3 regions of the Nocardiopsis tropica genome follow, and region 1 is predicted to be linked to each of the others. Evidence: riboswitches for the same ligand, from Rfam matches in the RefSeq annotation. Region 1 holds a riboswitch; each other region holds the start of a gene.
The links. A riboswitch is a leader RNA that binds a small molecule or an ion and turns the genes downstream of it on or off. The one in region 1 is predicted to bind cobalamin.
Positions count from the first base shown of each region.

Region 2: another riboswitch for cobalamin. It lies ahead of ACFQBR_RS14450 (ribonucleoside-diphosphate reductase subunit alpha); the one in region 1 lies ahead of ACFQBR_RS13490 (ABC transporter substrate-binding protein).
Region 3: another riboswitch for cobalamin. It lies ahead of metE (5-methyltetrahydropteroyltriglutamate--homocysteine S-methyltransferase); the one in region 1 lies ahead of ACFQBR_RS13490 (ABC transporter substrate-binding protein).

Region 1 covers NZ_JBHSUF010000007.1:206,031-210,167, forward strand. Annotated here, with positions in the region: gene ACFQBR_RS13485 (FecCD family ABC transporter permease) at 1-842, opposite strand, end outside; gene ACFQBR_RS13490 (ABC transporter substrate-binding protein) at 839-1,897, opposite strand; cobalamin riboswitch at 1,958-2,167, opposite strand; gene ACFQBR_RS13495 (alpha/beta fold hydrolase) at 2,262-3,344, opposite strand; gene msrA (peptide-methionine (S)-S-oxide reductase MsrA) at 3,627-4,137, opposite strand, start outside.
Region 2 covers NZ_JBHSUF010000008.1:68,276-72,412, reverse strand. Annotated here, with positions in the region: gene ACFQBR_RS14455 (ribonucleotide-diphosphate reductase subunit beta) at 1-50, opposite strand, end outside; gene ACFQBR_RS14450 (ribonucleoside-diphosphate reductase subunit alpha) at 186-2,723, opposite strand; cobalamin riboswitch at 2,881-3,071, opposite strand; gene ACFQBR_RS14445 (hypothetical protein) at 3,497-4,069, opposite strand; gene ACFQBR_RS14440 (NYN domain-containing protein) at 4,097-4,137, opposite strand, start outside.
Region 3 covers NZ_JBHSUF010000001.1:379,240-383,376, reverse strand. Annotated here, with positions in the region: gene ACFQBR_RS01595 (DUF3558 domain-containing protein) at 1-284, shown strand, start outside; gene metE (5-methyltetrahydropteroyltriglutamate--homocysteine S-methyltransferase) at 445-2,736, opposite strand; cobalamin riboswitch at 2,897-3,071, opposite strand; gene ACFQBR_RS01585 (polysaccharide deacetylase family protein) at 3,334-4,137, shown strand, end outside.

The sequences.
Region 1 (4,137 bases):
GAGGAGCCGGTGAGGGCCCGTGCGGCGTGCGGCAGGACCAGGCCCACGAACCCGATCGCGCCCGTGGAGCTGACCAGCACCGCCGTGAGCAGTGCGGTGGCGCTCAGCAGCAGCACGCGGGCCCGGCCCACCCGGACGCCCAGGTTCGCCGCGGCCTCCTCGCCGAAGGCGAAGGCGTCCAGGGTGGTGGTGTGGGCGAGGCAGACGGCGAGCACGAGGCACAGCACCGCGGCGCACAGGAGCACGTCGGTCCATCCGGCGCCGCCGAGGGAGCCCAGCAGCCAGAACAGCACCGCGCGCGTGGTGTCGGCGTCCGCCGAGGTCAGCACGATGAACGAGGTCAGCGCCGAGAACAGCTGCATGGCCGCGACCCCGGACAGCACGACGCGGTCCATGCTCCCGCCGAGGCTGTGGCTGAGCAGCATCACCATGCCGAAGGAGAGCAGGGCGCCCGCGAAGGCCCCCGCCGGGAGCGAGACCGCTCCGGCGCCCCAGCCGAGCACGGTCACGAGGACCGCCCCGGTGGAGGCGCCGGAGGAGACCCCGAGCACGAAGGGGTCCGCCAGCGGGTTGCGGAGCAGGGACTGCATGACCGCGCCGCACACGGCCAGGCCGGCCCCGCAGACCGCGGCGAGCAGGGTGCGGGGCATGCGCAGGTTCCACACGATGCCCTCGCGCAACCGCGTCAGGGGGCTTTCGCCCCACCCGAACCGGGCGGCGGCCGACCTCCAGACCTCGGCGGGGGTGAGGTCGGCGGGCCCGATGGTGACGGCGACCGAGACCGACAGGCCGAGGAGCAGCAGGCCGGAGGTGACGAGCAGCGCCGGGCGCGCACCGCTCAACGGGCGTACCCGAGCTCGCGCAGGCCGTCGGCGACCAGTTCGATGCCCTCGACCGTGCGGATCGAGGGGTTCATCGCCTGGCCGCTGAGCAGGACGTACCGCTCCTCCCGCACGGCGGTGAGGTTGCGGGTGGCCGGGTTGTCCTCCAGGAACTCGATCTTGGCCGCCGCGCTCTCCGCGGTCTGGGAGTCGCGGGTCAGGTCGCCGAGCACGATGACGTCGGGGTCGCGGTCCGCGACGGTCTCCCAGTTGATCTGGGGCCATTCGCTGTGGGTGTCGTCGAAGGCGTTCTGCGCGCCGACGGCGCCGGTGATGGCGCCGGGGGCGCCGCAGCAGCCCGCGAGGTAGGGCGACTGCGCGTTGGCGAACCAGTACATGAGGGAGACGTCCTCGACCTCCAGGTCCTCGGTCGCGGCGCCCACCCGGTCCCGGAGCTCCCCGACGAGCTCCTCCCCGCGTTCCTCCACGCCGAAGATCTCGGCCAGGTCGTGGATCTCGCCGTAGACGGCGTCCAGGGTGAGCGGCTCGCTCCGGGAGCCGTCCCCGCCGCCCTCGTTGTCCTTGCCCGCGGCGCAGTCGGTCGGGGAGACGTACGAGGGCACGCCCAGCTCCTCGAACTGTTCGCGGGTGGCGACCCCGCCGGCGCCGAGTGTGGAGACGAAGGAGGCGGTCACGAGGTCGGGCTCGGCCTCCAGGACCCGCTCGAAGGAGGGGTTGTTCTCGGCCAGCCGCGGGATGTCCCCGTTGGCCTCCTCCAGGCCCTCCATGATCGGGTCGGTCCAGGTGGCGGTGCCGACCACCCGGTCCTCCAGGCCCAGGGAGAGGAGGATCTCGGTGGTGCCCTGGTTGAGGGAGACCGCCCGCTGCGGGGGCGCGTCGAGGGTGACCTCGTGGCCGCAGTTGTCGACGGTGCGGGGGTAGCCGGACCCGGCGGCCGCTTCGGTGCCGTCGCCGCCCCGGTCGTCCTGCGGGCCGCAGGCGGTGAGGGCGAGGACGGGGGCGAGCAGGAGGGCGAGGGAGGGGAGGGCGGAGGACAGGAGGGCGTGGCGCGACATGGGTATGCCTCAGGTGTCGGGACTCGAACGCGGAGCCTGGCATGGATGCGCCTCCGCGCACTCGACGCGGAGGGGCCAGCAGGTCTTCGGACTCGGGTTCGTCCGGACGGGGTGCCTTCCCAGGGCGGTGCGCGCGGGCGCTTCCGTCCGCGCGCGTGCCCCAGTGGCTCGTGTACCCCGCCCGTCCCCCACACCGCTGCGCGTCAGCTCCGGATTCGCACCGGATTCCCTGACCACCTAGGTGGTACGACTGGCCCCGGAAGGGTACCAAGGGCCCCGCGCGCCCTCCGGGGCGGGCGGGGCCCGGGCGGCGCACCGGCGCGGGCGCCCTGGCGACGTGCCGGAACGCCGCCCCGGGGCCGGGTCACCCGTCGAGGAAGCGGAGCAGCTCCGCGGTGACGAACTCGGGGTTCTCCTCGACGAGCCAGTGCCCCGCGTCCGGCACCTCCACCGCGCGCACGATGTCGGTCATGCGCGTGTCCACGGTGGCCCGGACCGGGTCGAGCTGCCCCTGGGCGGTCATGACCAGGGCCGGGACGTCGACCGGTTCCGCCTCAACGGTGTCGCGGACGTCCTCGTCGAGGGTGCGGTAGAGGTCGAAACCGCCGGTGAGGGCCTCGGGCCTGGAGTAGGTCCGCGCGTACTCGTCGATCTCGGCCTCGGTGAACGGGGACCGGTCCGAGGTGCCCCCGAACGCCGTCCCGTTGAAGGAGACCTGGGGGTAGAACAGCGCCAGGTAGTCGCGGACGTCGTCGCCGACCACCGTCTCGGGGACCTCGGGCTGGGAGTGGAAGGCGATGTGCCAGCTCATCGAGCGGTAGGCGGACGCGTCGATCCCGGGTCCGGGGAGCGGCAGGTCGAGGTAGCCGAGGTGTTCGGTGTCCTCGGGGAACCGGGCGGCGTACTGGAAGGCCACCGCGGCTCCGAGGTCGTGCCCGACGACAGCGGCGTCGTCCACCCCGAGCTCGTCGGCGATCAGGGTGTGTACGTACCCGGCCAGAGTGGCTTTGTCGTAACCGGTCGGCGAACCGGCGCTGTCGCCCAGTCCGGGGAGGTCGACGGCGTAGACGGTGTGGTGCTCGGCGAGTTCGGGCATGATCGACCACCAGCCGTACCAGGTCTGCGGCCAGCCGTGGATCAGCACCAGCGGCGTGCCGCTGCCGCCGGTCACGTAGTGCATGCGGACCCCGTCGACGTCGGCGAACTCGTGCCGGAACGTGCCCTCGAACTCGGGGTCGCCCCGGGTGGCGGCCGCGTAGGGGGGAACCTCCTCCTCGGGGGCCGGCGTGGCGCAGGCCGCGGCGCCGACCATGAGCAGGAGGGCGAGCAGGAGGGCCACCGTCGCCCGCGCGGATCGGAGGAGGCCGCACGGGGACGGCCGCGGGGTGGTTGTCGGTCCGGGGGCGCGGACGCCGTCCCCGGACGTGGTCGCTTGGTCGGTGCTCATGGGGGCTCTTTCTGTCGAGGTGCGCCCAGTCTCGACAGGATCTCCACTTATGGCACTAAAAATTGCGGTTCCGGCAAGTTGCCCCGGGGCGTGGGCAAGGCGAACTCCACACCGTGGGGAGGCAGGCGGCCGGGACCGCTGGCGTGCGCGGCCCCGGGACGGCGAGGCCCCTCACCCGGTCGCGGGCCGAGGCGGACACAGGGGCCCGGCCGCGGTCGGACGGCTCCGGCGCACCGGGACCCCGCCCGGCCGCGCTCCTGCGGCCGGGCCCGTCCCGGACGGCTAGCCCACGACGCCGATGGGGCAGCTGGTGCCCGTACCGCCGATGCCGCAGTACCCGTTGGGGTTCTTGGCGTCGGACAGGTACTGCTGGTGGTACTCCTCGGCGAAGTAGAAGGCCTTGAGCGGCGCGATCTCGGTGGTGATCGGGCCGTACCCGGCGGCGGTCAGCACCGGCTGGAAGGCGTCGCGCGTGGCCTCGGCGACGGCCTTCTGGGCCTCGTCGTGGTAGTAGATCGCCGAGCGGTACTGGCTGCCGACGTCGTTGCCCTGGCGCAGCCCCTGGGTCGGGTCGTGGCCCTCCCAGAAGGCCTTGAGGACCTCCGGGTAGGTGATCCGGCTGGGATCGAACACCACCCGCACGACCTCGGTGTGCCCGGTCAGGCCGGAGCAGACCTCCTCGTAGGTGGGGTTGGGCGTGTAGCCGCCCGCGTAGCCGACCGCGGTGGTGACGATGCCGCGCTCGGCGCCGAGGCGCCAGAAGATCCGCTCGGCCCCCCAGAAGCAGCCCATC
Region 2 (4,137 bases), on a different contig from region 1:
TCACCGAGGCCGCTGGTGGCGCCGGCGTTGTTCTCGGAGACTGCGGTCATGCTGGGGTTCTTCCGTTCTCCGGCCGGGCCGGAAAGTCGTTGTCGGGAGCGGGACGCGGCGTCGCCGCGGGCACGGTCCGGCGGGGCGGCCGGACCGGCCCGGGGCCGCCGGCGGGCGGCCCCGGGTCTCACGCCCTACTGGCAGGCCTCGCACTCGGGGTCGTCGATGGAGCAGGCCTGGCCGTCGACGATCTCGAACTCGTCCTCGACCTCGGTGTTCACGGCGGCGGGCGCCGCGACCGGCTCGGGGACGGGGACGGGGGCGGGCGCCGGGGCGCTCGGGGTCGCGGCGACCGAGTTGAGGCGGCCGTCGGTGCCCTTGAGCGTGCTCTTCTCCACGTGCGTGGCGCTCTGCGAACGCAGGTAGTAGGTGGTCTTGAGACCGGAGCGCCACGCGCGGCGGTACAGGGTGTCGAGCTTCCTGCCGCTCGGGGCCGCCATGTACAGGTTCAGGGACTGGGCCTGGTCGATCCACTTCTGGCGGCGCGATCCCGCGTCCACCAGCCACTCGGGGTCGACCTCGAACGCGGTCGCGTACAGCGCCTTGAGGTCGTCCGGGACGCGGTCGATGGCGCCGAGGCTGCCGTCGTGCATCTTCAGCGCCGAGACCATGTCGTCGTCCCACAGGCCGCGCGCCTTGAGGTCCCGGACCAGGTACGGGTTGACGACGGTGAAGTCGCCGGACATGTTCGACTTGACGTACAGGTTCCGGTAGAGCGGCTCGATCGACTGGCCGACACCGGTGATGTTGGCGATGGTCGCGGTGGGCGCGATCGCCATCACGTTGGAGTTGCGCATCCCGGTGGACCTCACGCGCTCGCGCAGCGAGTCCCAGTCGAGGGTCTCGCCCCGGTCCATGTCCAGGTCGCCGCCGCGGGAGTCGGCGAGGAGCCGCAGCGAGTCGATCGGCAGGACGCCCCGGCTCCACAGCGAGCCCTCGAAGGACTCGTAGGCGCCGCGCTCGGAGGCCAGCTCCATGGACGCCTCGATGGCGTAGTAGCTGATCAGCTCCATGCTCTCGTCGGCGAACGTCACCGCGCCCTCGGAGGCGAACGGGGTGCGCAGCTTGAACAGGGCGTCCTGGAAGCCCATCAGGCCGAGGCCCACGGGGCGGTGGCGCATGTTCGCGCGGCGCGCCTCGGGGATCGTGTAGAAGTTCACGTCGATGACGTTGTCGAGCATGCGCACGGCGGTGCGGACGGTGCGGCGCAGGCGCTCGGCGTCCAGGCCGTCGGGGCCCACGTGCTGGGCCAGGTTGACCGAGCCCAGGTTGCAGACGGCGACCTCGTCGGCGCTGGTGTTCAGCGTGATCTCGGTGCACAGGTTGGAGGAGTGCACGACGCCGACGTGCTGCTGCGGCGAGCGCAGGTTGGACGGGTCCTTGAAGGTGATCCAGGGGTGCCCGGTCTCGAACAGCATGGTCAGCATGCGACGCCAGAGGTCGACCGCGGGGATCTTCTTGGCGACCTTGATCCGGCCCTCCTCGGCGGCGGCCTCGTACTTCTCGTAGGCCTCGGCGAAGTCGGTGCCGTACTTGTCGTGCAGGTCGGGGACCTCGTCCGGCGAGAACAGGGTCCAGCTGCCGCCCTGCTCCACACGCTGCATGAACAGGTCCGGAACCCAGTTCGCGGTGTTCATGTCGTGGGTGCGGCGGCGGTCGTCGCCGGTGTTCTTGCGGAGGTCGAGGAACTCCTCGATGTCGATGTGCCAGGTCTCCAGGTAGGCGCACACGGCGCCCTTGCGCTTGCCGCCCTGGTTGACCGCGACGGCGGTGTCGTTGGCGATCTTCAGGAACGGGACGACGCCCTGGCTCTTGCCGTTGGTGCCGCGGATGTGCGAGCCGAGGCCGCGCACCGGGGTCCAGTCGTTGCCGAGCCCGCCCGAGTACTTGGACAGCATCGCGTTGTTGCTGATGCCGTGGAAGATGGCCTGGAGGTCGTCGCCGACGGTGGTGAGGAAGCAGGAGGACAGCTGCGCGCGCACCGTGCCGGCGTTGAACAGGGTGGGCGTGGAGGCCATGAAGTCGAACGAGGACAGCAGCTCGTAGAACTCGATGGCGCGGGCCTCGCGGTCGTCCTCGTTGAGGGCCAGCCCCATGGCGACGCGCATGAAGAACGCCTGCGGCAGCTCGTAGCGGACCTCGTCGCTGTGCAGGAAGTAGCGGTCGTAGAGGGTCTGGATGCCGAGGAAGGTGAACTGCTCGTCGCGCTCGGGGCGCAGGGCGGCGCCCAGGCGCTCCAGGTCGAACCCGGCGAGCGCCGGGTCGAGCTGGCCCAGGTCGATGCCGCGGCTGACGTAGGCGGCCAGGTAGGCGGCGTAGCGCTCGCCCATCTCGGACTGCCCGGCGGCGTCGGGGGCGCCGCTGATGAAGGTGAGGGCCTCGCGGCGCAGCTTGTCCAGCAGCAGGCGGGCGGCCACGAACGAGTAGTCCGGGTCGACCTCCACGAAGCTGCGGGCGGCCATGACCAGGGCGAGCTCGACCTCGGAGTCGGGGATGCCGGGGTAGAAGCCGCGGCGGGCCTCGGTGAGGACCTTCTCCGCCGAAACACCGGTGAGCCTCGCACAGGCCTCGGTCACGACGTGCTCGATCCGGTCGACGGCGGCGGGGGGCGCGCCCTCGTTGGTCGGCTCGGGCCGAACGGATACGGGCACGGCCTCGACGTCAAGGGTCATACAGCGGCTCCAACCTCGGTAGAAGAGTCCCGGCGGGGAGGGGACACGATGGGCAAGGTGCGCGGCACGCACCGGGGGACCGACGCACCGGGTGCGTGCGGTCGTCCGACCGGTGGGTCGCGGCGGCTCACCCTCGAAGCCCCGTCGTCGGCGCACGTTCACGTGCGCACCGGTGGCAGGTCTTCGGGCTCGTGGGCGGCCTACGCACCGTCGCTTCCCGGGGCCTTCGGGGGTCCCCAGTGCCTGTGACGGCTTCGTTCCCACTTACCGCTGCGGGGCAGCCCCGGCTTCGCACCGGGTTCCCTCTTGCCTCACCCCGAGGGGTGAACCACCAGCGGGACAGATACTACATCTAGGGGGCCCTGCGTTGGAACACCGCAAGATGATGGCGTGTCATCGATTTCTCGGATTCTTCGACGATCGTCGAACACACGCGTGGGCCGTGGTATGAGAGGGCCTCGGGCACCCGGTTCAGGGGGATGTCGCGCCTCGTCGGGGCAGCTGGGAGGCGACCGGACACAGCCTAGATCGTCGCCGGGGCTCCCCGGGACCGGGAGCGCCCCCCGAGGGGCGGCCGAACGCCCGGAACGCCGCTTCCGAGGCGGTTCGGGCGGCGCCCGGCGAACCGGTGCCGCTGACCACACGGCCGTGTCCGCGGCGGCCGGCCCCGGACCGGAGCGGCCGGGCGGAGATCCGTGCCTCCACCGCCCCGGGCGTGTCGGCGGCGCGCCCGCACGTCGGAAAGCTCACTCCGCCGGGCCGGACGGCCGGGGTCACTCCTCGTCGAGTCTGCGGTCCAGCCGGTCCTCGGACAGCCCCAGGTCGGTGCGGATGCGGAACCGGATGCGCAGGAGCTCCACCAGGAGGTCGCGGACGTAGGGCGAGGAGGCCCGGTCGAGGAACCGGTGCGCGCCGACCGTCGCCCACCGCTCGGCGCCCTCCAGGTCGTCGTGCGCGTACAGTGCCTCCGCGACGTGGATGAAGGTCTGGAGTCCGGGCGGATCCTCGCCCTCCAGGCGTTTGAGGTGGGCGTAGGCCTGGTCGACCTCGTCCAGTTGCAGGAGTGCCCCGGCGCTGAGCGCGCGGGCGTCGATCACCGTGGCCCCGCCGTCGTCGATCGCCCTCTGGTAGGCCGAGCAGGCGCGCTCGAACTCCTGGGCGATCTCCCACTGCTCCCCCGCGCGCACGAACAGCTCCGCGCGCGAGACCTCGCTCCCCGCGTCGACCCGGTTGGCCAGGTCCAGGAGTTGGGCGGCGACCCGTCCGTGCTCACCGGACCGGACAGCGTGGAATTCCCAACGGTCGAGTTCTGCCGTCGTCACGTGGGTCAACCGCATCGCCCCCATCCCCTACTCGCACTCCCGCGCGCCCTGTCAGGACCTGGCCCGCTCCAGGGCCTGCCAGAACCCCTGGC
Region 3 (4,137 bases), on a different contig from region 1:
GCGAGTACAGCACCCTGTACGACGCCGGTGACGTGGAGGAGAGCAAGGAGGTGGAGCTCGGCGACGAGGCCCACTTCATCGTCACGAAGTACGACTTCGTGGGCGACCTCATCCCTGAGGCCGTGCTGCTGGTCAGGACCGCGAACCTGAACATCCAGATCACGTACCAGCTGCACCCGTCCTTCACGGGCGAGGACTCCGCGGAGGACCTGGTCCTCCCCGACAACCTCGAGGAGATCATGGTCAACGCCGGCGCCGACGCGCTGGCCGTGGTCGGTACCTGACCGGTCCACCGCAGGGACGGGGAGGGGCCGCGGCGTCGCCGCGGCCCCTCCCCGTCCGCTTCGCCCCGTGCCCGGCCCGAGGCCCTGGGCGCCCGCTCACTCGCGGAGACCGCCGGCCGCCTCGCCCCGGAGGCGCCCGGGCCGGGCACGGAACACCCCGCTAGCGGGCGCCGGGCAGGTCGGCGCGCACCCGGCGGGCGGCCTCCACCATGTTGCGCAGGGCCTGCTCCGCCTCGGCGTAGCCGCGCGTCTTGAGACCGCAGTCGGGGTTGACCCACAGGCTCCCGGCGTCGATGTGCGCGACGGCCAGCCTCAGCGAGCCCTCGATCTCCTCCACGGACGGCACCCGCGGTGAGTGGATGTCGTACACGCCGGGCCCGATCCCCCGCTTGTAGCCGCGGCGGCCCAGGTCCTCCACCAGCTCCATCCGGGAGCGGGCGGCCTCGACGCTGGTCACGTCGGCGTCCAGCGCCTCGATGCCGCCGACGATGAGGCCGAACTCCGAGTAGCACATGTGCGTGTGGATCGTCGTGGACGGCGACACACCGGACGTGGCCAGGCGGAAGGAGTTCACCGCCCAGTCCAGGTAGGCGGCGCGCCGCTCCTCGCGCAGCGGCAGGAGCTCGCGCAGGGCCGCCTCGTCCACCTGGATGTGGCGGATGCCCGCGCGCTCCAGGTCGGCGACCTCGTCCCTCAGCGCCAGGCCCACCTGGCGGGCGGTGTCGCCCAGCGGCTGGTCGGTGCGCACGAACGACCAGGCGAGCATGGTCACCGGGCCGGTCAGCATGCCCTTGACCGGCTTGTCGGTGCGCGACTGGGCGTAGGTGATCCACTCGACGGTCATCGGCTCGGGGCGCGAGACGTCGCCGAACAGGATCGGCGGGCGGACGCACCGCGAACCGTAGGACTGCACCCAGCCGTTCTCGGTGGTGGCGTAGCCCTCCAGCTGCTCGGCGAAGTACTGGACCATGTCGTTGCGCTCGGGCTCGCCGTGCACGAGCACGTCCAGTCCGATCTCCTCCTGGAGCGCGACGACCCGGTCGATCTCCTCCCGGAGGATCTGCTTGTAGGCGTCCTCCGCCAGGGCGCCCCGGCGGCGCGCGGCGCGGGCGCGGCGCAGTTCCGCGGTCTGGGGGAACGACCCGATGGTGGTCGTGGTCAGCGGCGTGTCCGTGGGGGCGCCCCTGTCCTGGGGGCGCTCGTAGGCGTCCGGGCCCAGGGCGTCCAGGCGGGCGCGCACGCGGGCGTCCGTGAAGCCAGGACCGCCGCCGGCCCCGCCCGCCGCATACTCGGCCTCGGCCCCCTCCGAGAGGACGCGGCCGAGAAGGGCCGTCTCGTACGCCTTCTGCTTGGCGAAGGCCAGGGCCTCGCGCAGCTCGGGGGCGAGGGAGGTCTCCGCGTCGAGGTCGATCGGCACGTGCAGGAGCGAGCAGGACGTACTCACCGTCAGCTCGTCCGTGAGGGCGAGCAGGGTGCCGAGCGTGGCCACGGCGGCCGGGACGTCGGTCCGCCAGACGTTGCGGCCCTCCACCACCCCGGCGACCAGGCGGGTGCCGCCGAGGCCCGAGACCTTGACGAGGTCGTCGACGCCCTCGCCGTCGGTGACCAGGTCCAGGCCGACGGCCTCCACCGGTGAGTCCTTCAGGACCCGCAGTGCGGGCGCCCCGATGGAGCCGAAGTAGGTCGAGACCAGGAGGGAGGGGCGCTCGGTGAGGGAGCCCAGGCGCCGGCAGACCCGCTCCAGGAGCCCGACGGCGGCGCGTCCCTCGTCGGTGGCCAGGATCGGCTCGTCCAGCTGCACCTCGGCGGCCCCCGCGGCGGAGAGGCCGGCGAGGAGCTGGGCGTAGGCGTCCAGGAGCTGGTCGAGCAGCTCGACGGGGCGCCAGCCCTCGGGGGCGTCGTCCGCGGCCTTGGCCAGCAGGAGGAAGGTGAGCGGGCCGACCAGGACCGGGCGGGTCGGGAAACCCGCCTCGGCCGCCTCCCGGAACTCGGCGAGGGGCTTGTCACCGACCAGGCGCGGGCGGGTGCTCGGCGACAGCTCGGGGACCAGGTAGTGGTAGTTGGTGTCGAACCACTTGGTCATCTCCAGCGGCGGGGCGCCCTGCTCGCCCCGGGCGAGGGCGAAGTAGCGGCGCAGCTCCTCGTCGCGGTCGCCGGCGGCGGCCGGCGAGGCGAACCGGGAGGGCACCAGGTCGAACAGGACCGCGGTGTCCAGGACGTGGTCGTAGTACGAGAACGTGTTGGACGGGATGTCGTCGACTCCCGCCTCGCGCAGCTGGGCGTAGACGCCCAGGCGCAGGCCGGCGGCGATGCCGTCCAGCTCCTCCGCGGCGGTCTCGCCCCTCCAGTACGACTCGCAGGCGCGCTTGAGTTCCCGGTTCGGGCCGATCCGGGGGTAGCCGTGCACGGTGGAGCGCACGGACGGCCGGGAGGCCTCGGGGGTGTGGGGCATGAGCTTCTCTCCCTCGTCGAAAGCCGGGTACCGGCCACGGGGGTGAGCGAGGACGCGGGCATGCCCGGGGCCACGCCGTGGGCGTGTGCGCCTGCCGCCGCTCCTCGGCCCTCCCTCGGGGCACGGGACCACCGGCGGCACGGGTGCGCCGCCGGGTGGAGGCAGGTCTTCGGACTCGGGGGCGCGGACGGCGCGAGCACCGTCCTCCTACTGGCCGCCGCTTCCCGGTTTCCGACCTTTCCGACCGGATTACCAGTGCTTATGGCGACGTTCGTTCCCTCATACCGCTGCGGGGCAGTCCCGGAGTCGCACCGGGTTCCCTCTTGCGACACACCCCTCCCCTTCCGGGCGCGGCCCGGGTTCTGGGGTGGAGCATGTACCTTCCACGCCTGCAAGTATAGGGAGCACCCCTCCGCCCCTGTACCCGGCGTGCTGCCCTGTGCCCCCGGCCGGAATCAGCGCGAACCCCTGTTGCGCGGCCGGCGTCACAACCGACATGAAGCGTCGCGGGGCCGAGTCCTCCCCCGTGCTCCCCGCGATCGTTCGTCTGAAGATGTACGTGGAGAACCCCTGGTGAACAAGCAGTCCCAACCGACCATGGCCCCCGGTCACCCCCTGTCCACGATCGCGGTCGCGCTGGCGGTCGTCGCGGGGCTGGTCTGGCTGGCCGTCACCCCGCCCGGCGTGCTCGCCTCCGAACCCGTGAGCGATACGCACCCGGGGTCGGCGGACGGCGGACCGGAGGCGGACCCGCCCGCCGCCGGCGAGCCCGACGGGCTGACGGTGGTCGACCCCGACGACGTGGTGGACCTGGCCGAGGCCGAGCTCGCCCGCGAGGGCGGGGTGGCCGCGGAGGTCTCCTACCCGGTCGTCCCCGACGCCGACCCGCTGAGCGACTTCCTGGACCGCGCGCTGTCCGCCGAGGTGGACGCCTTCGAGGCGGCCAACCCCGGAGCGGTCTCCTTCGAGTCCGCGTGGAACCTGACGGCGGCCAACGACGACATCGTCGGGGTCCGCGTGACCCGTGAGGAGACCGACTCCGAGGGGACCCGTGAGGGATACACCACCTACTGGTACGACGCCCTCACCGGCTCGACCCACCCCTCCACCGCCCTGATCGCCGGCCAGGGGGAACTGGAGGAGCTGAACGGCCTCGTGCGGGACGCCCTCCCGGGGACCGCGGCTCCGGACGCGGTGCACCCGATCGCCTCGCTGTACGACTCCGTGGGGTTCAACCCCGCCGGCGACCTCGTCGTGGAGTTCGACGCGGGACAGGTCGCCCCCGTGGAAGAGGGCAGGACCCACGCCGTCGTCGCCGCCTCGGAGTCCGCCCCCCTGCTGTCGGACCTGGGCGAGCGCGCGCTGCGCTCGGCGACCCGGGGCGTCCGCGACTTCGCCGTC